DNA from 2 places in the Streptosporangium sp. H16 genome. Region 1 is predicted to be linked to the other one. Evidence: riboswitches for the same ligand, from Rfam matches in the RefSeq annotation. Region 1 holds a riboswitch; the other holds the start of a gene.
The links. A riboswitch is a leader RNA that binds a small molecule or an ion and turns the genes downstream of it on or off. The one in region 1 is predicted to bind cyclic di-AMP.
Positions count from the first base shown of each region.

Region 2: another riboswitch for cyclic di-AMP. It lies ahead of ACTOQ2_RS25830 (CHAP domain-containing protein); the one in region 1 lies ahead of ACTOQ2_RS03070 (coiled-coil domain-containing protein).

Region 1 is NZ_JBPXMD010000002.1:22,524-26,728, reverse strand. It holds gene ACTOQ2_RS03075 (RNA ligase RtcB family protein) at 1-1,101, opposite strand, end outside; gene ACTOQ2_RS03070 (coiled-coil domain-containing protein) at 1,410-2,348, opposite strand; cyclic di-AMP (ydaO/yuaA leader) riboswitch at 2,391-2,527, opposite strand; gene galT (galactose-1-phosphate uridylyltransferase) at 2,600-3,679, opposite strand; gene ACTOQ2_RS03060 (DeoR/GlpR family DNA-binding transcription regulator) at 3,676-4,205, opposite strand, start outside.
Region 2 is NZ_JBPXMD010000016.1:131,456-135,660, reverse strand. It holds gene ACTOQ2_RS25835 (hypothetical protein) at 1-472, opposite strand, end outside; cyclic di-AMP (ydaO/yuaA leader) riboswitch at 1,318-1,456, shown strand; gene ACTOQ2_RS25830 (CHAP domain-containing protein) at 1,475-2,170, shown strand; gene ACTOQ2_RS25825 (ABC transporter substrate-binding protein) at 2,859-4,205, shown strand, end outside.

The sequences.
Region 1 (4,205 bases):
CACGGGCGTGGCCAGCTCGTGGTCGACGAGGTCGGAGATCACCTGCTCGATGCGCTTGTAGGCCGTCGGCGCCTCCTCGAAGAGCAGCTGGCGGTCTCCGCACACCACCAGTGACCCCACCGGCGTGCGGCGCAACTCCTCGACCGTGTGCTTGGCCCTGCCCCGGCGCAGGGCGTCCGCACGCGACATCTTGCGGCCCGCGCCGTGCGCGACGGAATGGCCGGCGTCCGGTCCGGCGTGGGCGGCCACGAGGTAGGAAGGGGTGCCTCGCGTACCGGCGATGAGCACGTCGCGGCCGTCGCCCGGCGCCGCCCCCTTGCGGTGCAGGTAGGCCCCGTCGCGGATCTCGACCAGGTTGTGGCACTGGTCGACGAGCGGCTCGGCGGGCTCGGCCCCCAGGGCATGGGCGACCCGGGCGGCCATCAGCCGCCGGTTGAGCGATCCCCAGCGTACGGCGTCGTCGTGCATCGCCAGGTAGGCGCCGGGATCGGGGGCGGGGCCCGCTCCGTGGATTTCGGTGTGCGCCCGCAGGATCCGTTCGCCCAGCCCTCGGGAACCACTGTGGACGATGAGAACGAGGTCGCCGTCGGTGAGTCCGAGACGGCTCGCGTGGTCCGGCTCGAAGACGGTCCCGATCCGCGCCAGCTCGACGAAGTGATTGCCCCGGCCGACCGTCCCGAGGCCCTCGACGTGACCGGCGGGGATGTCGCCCTTCACCACGGCCCAGGCGGGGTCGTCGGCATCCCGCTCGGGATCCAGCGCGCGATCGAGGTCGGGGAAGCGGGCGGCGAGCTTCTCGGGTACGGCGCGCTTGAGCTTCATGGGGAACACGGCGATGCCGCACCCGATGTCGGAGCCCACCAGGAACGGGTACAGCACGGTCGAAGCCATGGCGGCGCCGATGGGGGCGCCCTTGCCGGGGTGCAGGTCCGGCATGGCGGCGACGTGCGTCATGCCGTCGAGGGCGGCCACCTGGTGGCACTGCGCGAGGGCGTCGGACTCGATCCAGCTCGTGGAGGAGGCGAACACGGTGACGGTGGCCGGACCCACGGCCGCGGTGGACGGCGGCGGAGACTCCTGCCGGGAGTGTCGCTGGGACAAGAAGGCTCTCTCAAAAGGGTATGGGCTGACAGCATTACGAAAAGCGTCGGCGCCGTGGCATCTCGAAGTAACGGGGTGCTGTCCGTCAGAGCGTCATGAACACCACGTTCCCCGAGCCCCACCCCCGAGGCAAGCGGTTTTCGGCCGTACGGACCCGTGTGCCTGCACTCACTGCCATCTCACGGCGTGTGCGTCGCCGCGGCCCTCATCTTCCGTCGCGCCCGCCGAAGATCGGCGAACGGGAAACCCGCCAGGTGCCCTGGATATGCCCTCGACACAGCATCACCGCAGGCCGGAGGCCCGGCTGCTCAGAACATCGAGATGTGCGGATGGTCGAAGTGGTTGGCCGTGATGCCGCCGCGATTCGACATGAAGCGCCAGCCGGAGCCGTGGTTGATGCGCTGGCGCCAGATCACGTACTTCACGCCGAGCTTGGTCCTGTTCTTGAGGGCCCAGGCGGCGATCTCGTCGCCCAGCGCGAGGTTGGCGGCCGAGGGCATCGTGCCGCCGGTGCTCATCATGAAGTCGCAGGCGCGGCCCAGGGGGTGCTCGCCGCCGTCGTTGGCGGCCCGGTAGCAGCCGACGGAGTACGGGAGGCTGAAGCGCCGCATGACGGCGTCGCGCATGATCCGGGTGCGGTCGGTGATGTTGTCGGCACCGGTGGGCAGCTGCGGGGCCCAGCTGCCGTCGGAGCGGCGGCCGGAACCGGTGGGGGCGAGCCGGTCGAGCTTGTCCTTGACGTCGCGGATCACGTCCTCGGCCTCCTCGCGCCGGCCCTCCACCTCCTTGGCCTCGTCGCGGATCTCGTCGGTGAGCCTGGACGCCGTCTCCGACGCCTTCTTCCTGCGTTCGAGGCTGCCGGCGAAGCCCTCCAGGTAGGCGCTCTGCTGGGCGGTGAGCTGTTCCATCACCGCGGCGGCGCCCATGTCGCCGGAGAACATCAGCGCGGGCAGCCCTCCGCTGCTGCTGGTCTGGTAGCGGAGCTGGACGATGGAGTCGACCTGCCTCTTGGCCTCGACATAGATCTCCTCGGCCTTGCCCAGGTTCTGCTTGGCGACGGCCTCGGCCTTCTGCGCCTTCTTGAGGGACTCGCGCTTGGCCGCGTAGGTCTCGATCAGCCCGTCGAGTTTCTTGCCGAGTTTGGCCAGGTCGGCACGGAGTTTGGCCTCGGTCGGCTTGGGTTCCGCGCTTCCCGCGGTGGGGGCACCGATGGTGAACGCCGCGATCGAGCTCAGACAGAGGACCACAGCGGCATGCCGACGGAACGTGGGGGACGAGGCCGCCACGAACTCTCCTCTCCTTCCGCCTACCGGGTTAGCTGACGGGTTCGGGCTGGAGGAAGCCCTTCCACCGAAGTGGTTTCACCCCAGGTGCGGTGGTTCCCCGGCTCCTGGGCGAGGCGCCCAGGATTAGGCAAATCAGCGTTTACAGCCGATGTGGGAAGGATAGTAGTGGTAAACAGCAGGTCATGCGACCTCAAGACGAGACCAAGCGGTAATCAGTTCGTGATGACAGAGCGCAGAAGCTGTGCTGTTCCCTCGGGGGACACGTCGTTCACGAAGGCGCCCATGGCCGACTCCGACCCGGCGAGGTATTTCAGCTTGTCCGGCGCGCGGCGGATGCTGAACAGCTCCATGTGCGCGTACGACAGATCGCGGCCGGTGGAGACCGGCGCCTGGTGCCAGGCCGCGATGTACGGCATGGGCACGCCGAACAGCCCGTCGAGGCGGCGGAGCACGTCGGTGTAGAGGGGGCCGAACGCCGCGCGCTCCTCGGCCTCCAGCGCGACCAGGTCGGGGACCTGGCGGTGCGGGTAGAGGTGAACCTCCACCGGCCAGCGCGCCGCGGCCGGGACGAAAGCCGTCCAGTGCTCGTTCGAGCCCACCACCCGGATACCGGCCTCCCGCTCCGCGGCCAGGACGTCGGCGAACAGGTTGCCTCCGGTCCGCTCCCGGTGGCGCTCGGCCGCCCCGAGGGTGAGCCTGGTACGCGGGGTCACGTAGGGGTAGGCGTAGATCTGGCCGTGCGGGTGGGCCAGGGTGATGCCGATCTCCGCTCCCCGGTTCTCGAAGCAGAACACCTGCTCCACGCCAGGCGTCGCCGACAGCTCCGCCGTACGGTCGACCCAGGCCTCCATGACCAGCTCGACCTGCTCGGGGGAGAGCCGCGAGAACGACGAGTCGTGCTCGGAGGTGAAGCAGACCACCTCGCACCTGCCGATCCCCGGACGGACCTCGCTCAGCCCGCCGATCTCCCGGTGCTCGCCCGGCTGGGCGGAGAACGAAGGGAACCGGTTCTCGAAGACCACCACGTCGTACTCGGAGGCGGGCACCTCGGTGAGGTTGCCGGGGGTGGAGGGGCAGAGCGGGCACTCGCTGGCCGGGGGCAGGAAGGTGCGTCCCTGGCGGTGCCCGGCCACCGCGATCCACTCCTCGGTGAGCGGGTCGTAGCGCAGCTCGGAGGCGGCGGGGCGGGGCGGCAGGTCGCGCCGGTCGACCGCTCCGCGGTCGGCGTCGTCGCGCCGGTCGAAGTAGATGAGCTCCCGGCCGTCGGCCAGGTGGGTGATCGTGCGTTTCATCGGCCGGCGATCTCGCTCTCTCGCTGGGGTTCCGTGATGATCAGTTCGCCCACCGAGGCGGCGATCTCCTCACGGGCCTCCTCGGTCAGGCCGGAGTCGGTGACCACGATGTGGGCCTCGGCCAGCTGGGCGATGGTGCTGATGCCGACCGTGCCCCACTTGGTGTGGTCGGCGAGCACCACCAGGCGGTGCGCGGAGGCGACCAGCTCGCGGTTGGTCTCGGCCTCCAGCAGGTTGGGGGTGGTGAACCCGGCGCGGGTGCTCATCCCGTGCACGCCGAGGAAGAGGGTGTCGACGTGGAGCCCGCGGATCGCCGAGACCGCGACCGGGCCGACCAGGGCGTCGGAGGGGGTGCGGATCCCGCCGGTGAGCACGACCGTGCGGTCGGCCCTGGGGGAGCGGTGGAAGACGTCGGCGATCCGGATCGAGTTGGTGATCACGGTCAGCTCGGGCACGTCGACCAGGTGGTGGGCGAGCGTCCAGGTCGTGGTCCCCGCGGAGAGCGCGATCGCCGTGGCGGGCCGGA
Region 2 (4,205 bases), on a different contig from region 1:
GCCCGGCCGCCGTGCCGAGGACGGTCCTGAGCCTTCCGGCCTTCCCCCTGGCCCTCAGCAGGGGCGTTCCCATCCTGCCGGTGAGCAGTTCCAGGAGCCGGATGGTGGCGAGCCCGTCGTCGACGATCACGATCCGGCCCGGGAGCGCGGTGAGCCAGCGGAACTGGACCTTGCCGGAGAAGGCGTCGCCCACCACCCAGGTCTCGCCCCGGCGCGGCCGGGGCATGTCCGGCCTGGCCGCGGTGAGCTCCAGCCCTCTGGGCAGGGTGAGACGGCCCAGCTCGCGACCCGTCACGGCCAGCGGGCGGAGTTTCGCCCTGGGCACGAGATGGCTGCGGGCACCGAGCAGCCCGGCGTGGTGGGCCTCCACCGCGCAGAGCATCTGCAGCGGGGACTCCACCCAGGCAACGGCCGAACCCTGTTCCCGCGCGTGGTCTCGGCCGTCCTCCACGCCGGGCGATGACCCGTTCACGACTGCCACAACCTAACCCGGTGGCCTTAAGCGCCCGGGAACTGCGGGTGAACAGCCGACCACGCTCGACCGCCGGTGCGGCGGGTTCTCCGCCTACGGCCGTTCCAAGCCGACCGGCCCGCTGTTCGCCCTGACGCGCCCTTGTCCCGCGCGCCCTTGTCCCGCGCGCCCTTGTCCCGCGCGCCTTTACCTCCGCGGATGACAAGGCCGCCTGGAAAGCGTCTTCCTTTACCTCTCTCCTTTACCTTCGCGGGCGTCGGGCCCCCCCGAGCGCGCGTTTCTTTACCCTTCGGGCGGCCAGGCCCGCCGACGGCCTGATCCCACCCCTCCCCCATCGCCCTGAGCTGCGGAAACCCCGCCAGGCGCGGGTCGCGGACCGCCGGATCCCGAGCGCCCTCTCCTGACCTTCCATGGGAGAACCCCTACCATCCGAATACTTTTTACTATCGAACCCATATTCGAAAACATGAAGGCACAACACCTCGGACCAGGAGGTTCACCCGCGCGCCATAGCACCCCCCGGCCGGCGGCTCGCAGGCGGGTCCGGGAAACCGGGATCGCCGCGGGGACAGGGGATCCCGGCCTCGGCGGGGCGTTCCCCCACCCGCCGGGAGGAGGCGCGGCCGGCACGGCCTCACCCCGCCTCCCGGGCCGGGCGGCACCCCGCGACACCGACCCGATTCGGACGTATTCCCAAGTCTGGGCAATATGTCCTACTTGTAATCGTCTGTCCGTCTGGCGTACCTTCGTCCTATTCATGGCAATTGCCTAGATCTATCCAGGTCTGTGCATTGCCGTCACATTGCCCGACCGTGTCCCACCTGGCGGAGACCTTCCGCCGTCGGTGAGCACGGCCGCCGAATCCGCGAGGTCTGCGGAACCGGGGAACCACGTTCCTGGGGTGAATCAGCGCACTCGTGCGCCGTAGGGCACTTCCCAGCCCGAACCCGTCAGCTAACCCGGTAGGCGGAATGGAAGCGAAGCAAGGAGTCGAACCCCCGTATGGCTAAGCATCGCCTCATCTCCACCCCCCGCGCGGCATGCGCCGTCCTGGGCGCCTGTGTCGCCCTGGCCACCGGCACCACCGGCGTCGCCCTGGCCGACGGCCACGGCGTCGTGAACGCACCCCCCGTCGACACCAAGGCCCAGGATTCCAAGGCCGCCAAGACCCCGCTCCAGATCGTGGCCGAGAGGCTTCCCAAGGTCTCCGCGGCGAAGGTCCTGGACATCGCCTCCAAGCAGATCGGCGTCCGCGAGAACTCCCAGGGCGGCGGGACCAAGTTCCACTCCTGGTACATGTCGAGCCCTCGCGCCAAGGAGACCCTCGCCCGCGACGGCGGCAACACCGTGTACGACTACGCCAACGCCCCCTGGTGCGCGATGTTCGTCTCCTGGGTCGGCGAGATGGCCGGCATCCGCCCCACGATGGGCTGGGACGCCTACACCGTAGCCCACGCCAAGTGGTTCAAGGACAACGGGCACTGGGGCACCATCCCCACCCCCGGCGCCGTCGTCTATTTCGACTGGGCCGGCGGCAAGAGCATCGGCGGCATCGACCACGTCGGCTTCGTGAAGAAGGACAACGGAGACGGCACGATCACCACGATCGAGGGCAACACCGGCAACGGCGACGTCGAACAGCGCGTCCGGCCGGTCTCCCAGGTCGTCGGTTACGGATACCCCGTCTACTCCGACTGACCCCGCGCCCGCCGCCCGCGCCCGCCGCCCCCGGCGGCGCGGGCGTACCGGCCCCCGCCGGTGAGCGGCCGCCCGGTCCACCCGCTCCCGGGGGCGGCGCTCGTTCGAGCGCCGCCCCCGGGAGCGTTCCGCGTCCTCCCCCGCCCCACCCCGGCGACGCTCGTCACAGCGCCCGCCCCGCCCCGGCGACGCTCGTCACAGCGCCCGCCCCGCCCCGGGGACGCTCGTCACGGCGCCCCTCTCCCCCGCCCGGCCCGGTGGTCGCCTTCTCGAACCCCTCCCCCACGCCCGCCCCGGTGGTGGCGGCACCTGCTCCCGCGGCCTCGCCCGCGCCCGCCCTGACACTCCCTTGACAACCTTCCACCGCCGCCGCCGGGGACGCCCGCGACGCCCCCCGCCCCGCACGCACACGAAATGCCCCGACTGTATGCCCGTGAGATGGGAGCGCTCCCAATCACCTTGATGAGATGTTTGTGCATGTCTGATGCCGATAGTCCTGCCTAAAACGACCGGATGTAACGGTTGAGTTTCGGCATATTGACGTCCTGGTTGCCCATCGTCCACTCTTCGTGGGAGCGCTCCCAAAGCACATTGAGGAACGACCTCGTCGCGAGGACCGCGTTTGTCGGGGACCGGCCCGCGATGTCGCCTCCCAATGATTCGGGCGACCACCTGAGAGGGGTCCGTAATGTTGAACAACAAGCGGCACGGCAAGCTGGCCGCCGTCGCGGTCATGGCGGCCACCGCCCTGGCCATCACTTCGTGCAGTTCCAGCGAGCCGTCCGCGCCCGCCGCGGGCACCGGTTCCGCCGCCGCTCCGGCCGAGCCGGTGACCATCACCGTGCACACCTTCGGCGGCGGCGAGAACTTCGGCTACGACAAGGCCGTGGAGACGTGGAACGCGGCGCACCCGAACATCCAGGTCAAATACCAGAACCTGACCGACCGGTTCGAGGACGTCTACCTCCCGCAGCTGCTCCAGCGCCTGCAGGCGGGCAGCGGCGCGGCTGACATCATCGCCCTGGACGAGGGCGCGATGGGCCTCATGAAGGCCCGCCCGCAGTTCTTCACCGACCTGGCCGAGCACGGGCTGGACAGCCGCAAGGCCGACTTCCCCGCGGCGAAGTGGGACAACGGCATCAACGCCGACAACAAGCTCTTCGCCCTGGGCACCGACATCGGCGGCATGACCATGTGCTACCGCAAGGACCTGTTCGAGAAGGCGGGCCTGCCCACCGACCGCGAGGAGGTCGGCAAGCTCTGGCCGGACTGGAACGCCTTCAAGGCGATCGGTGAGAAGTTCAAGGCGGCCAACCCCGGCAAGACCGATCCCAAGTTCATTGACGGCCCGAACACGCTCTACAACGTGATCCTGTCGCAGGAGGCGCCGAAGAACGGCAACGTCGCCTACTTCGACAAGAACAACCAGCTCATCGTCGAGACCAACCCGGCCATCAAGACCTCCTTCGACACGGTGAAGAGCTTCAGCGAGGCGGGCCTGACCGCCAAGCTCGCCTCGTTCAGCCCGCCGTGGAACGCCGCGATCAAGAAGGGCGCCTTCGCGACCATGGGCTGCCCGGCCTGGATGCTCGGCGTGGTCTCCGGTGCGGCCGGTGAGGGCAACAAGGGCAAGTGGGACGTCGCGTCCGTACCCGGCGGCGCGGGCAACTGGGGCGGCTCCTACCTGGCGATCCCCAAGCAGAGCAAGCACCCCAAGGAGGCCGCCGAGGTCCTGAACTACCTCACCGGCAAGGAGGGCCACATCATGGCCTTCCAGGAGGCCGCGGCCTTCCCGAGCTCCCTCCCCGCGCAGCAGGACCCGGCGGTCGCCGACCTGAAGAACCCGTTCTTCAACGACGCGCCGACCGGCCAGATCTTCGGCGCCTCGGTCAAGGACCTGCTGCCCGTCTTCCTCGGTGAGAAGCACGCCCAGGTCAAGACTGCGGTGGAGAAGGTGCTCGAGGGCATGGACCAGGGCTCGGTCCCCTACGACCAGGCCTGGACCAAGTTCCTCGAGGCCGGCGTCAAGGCAGCG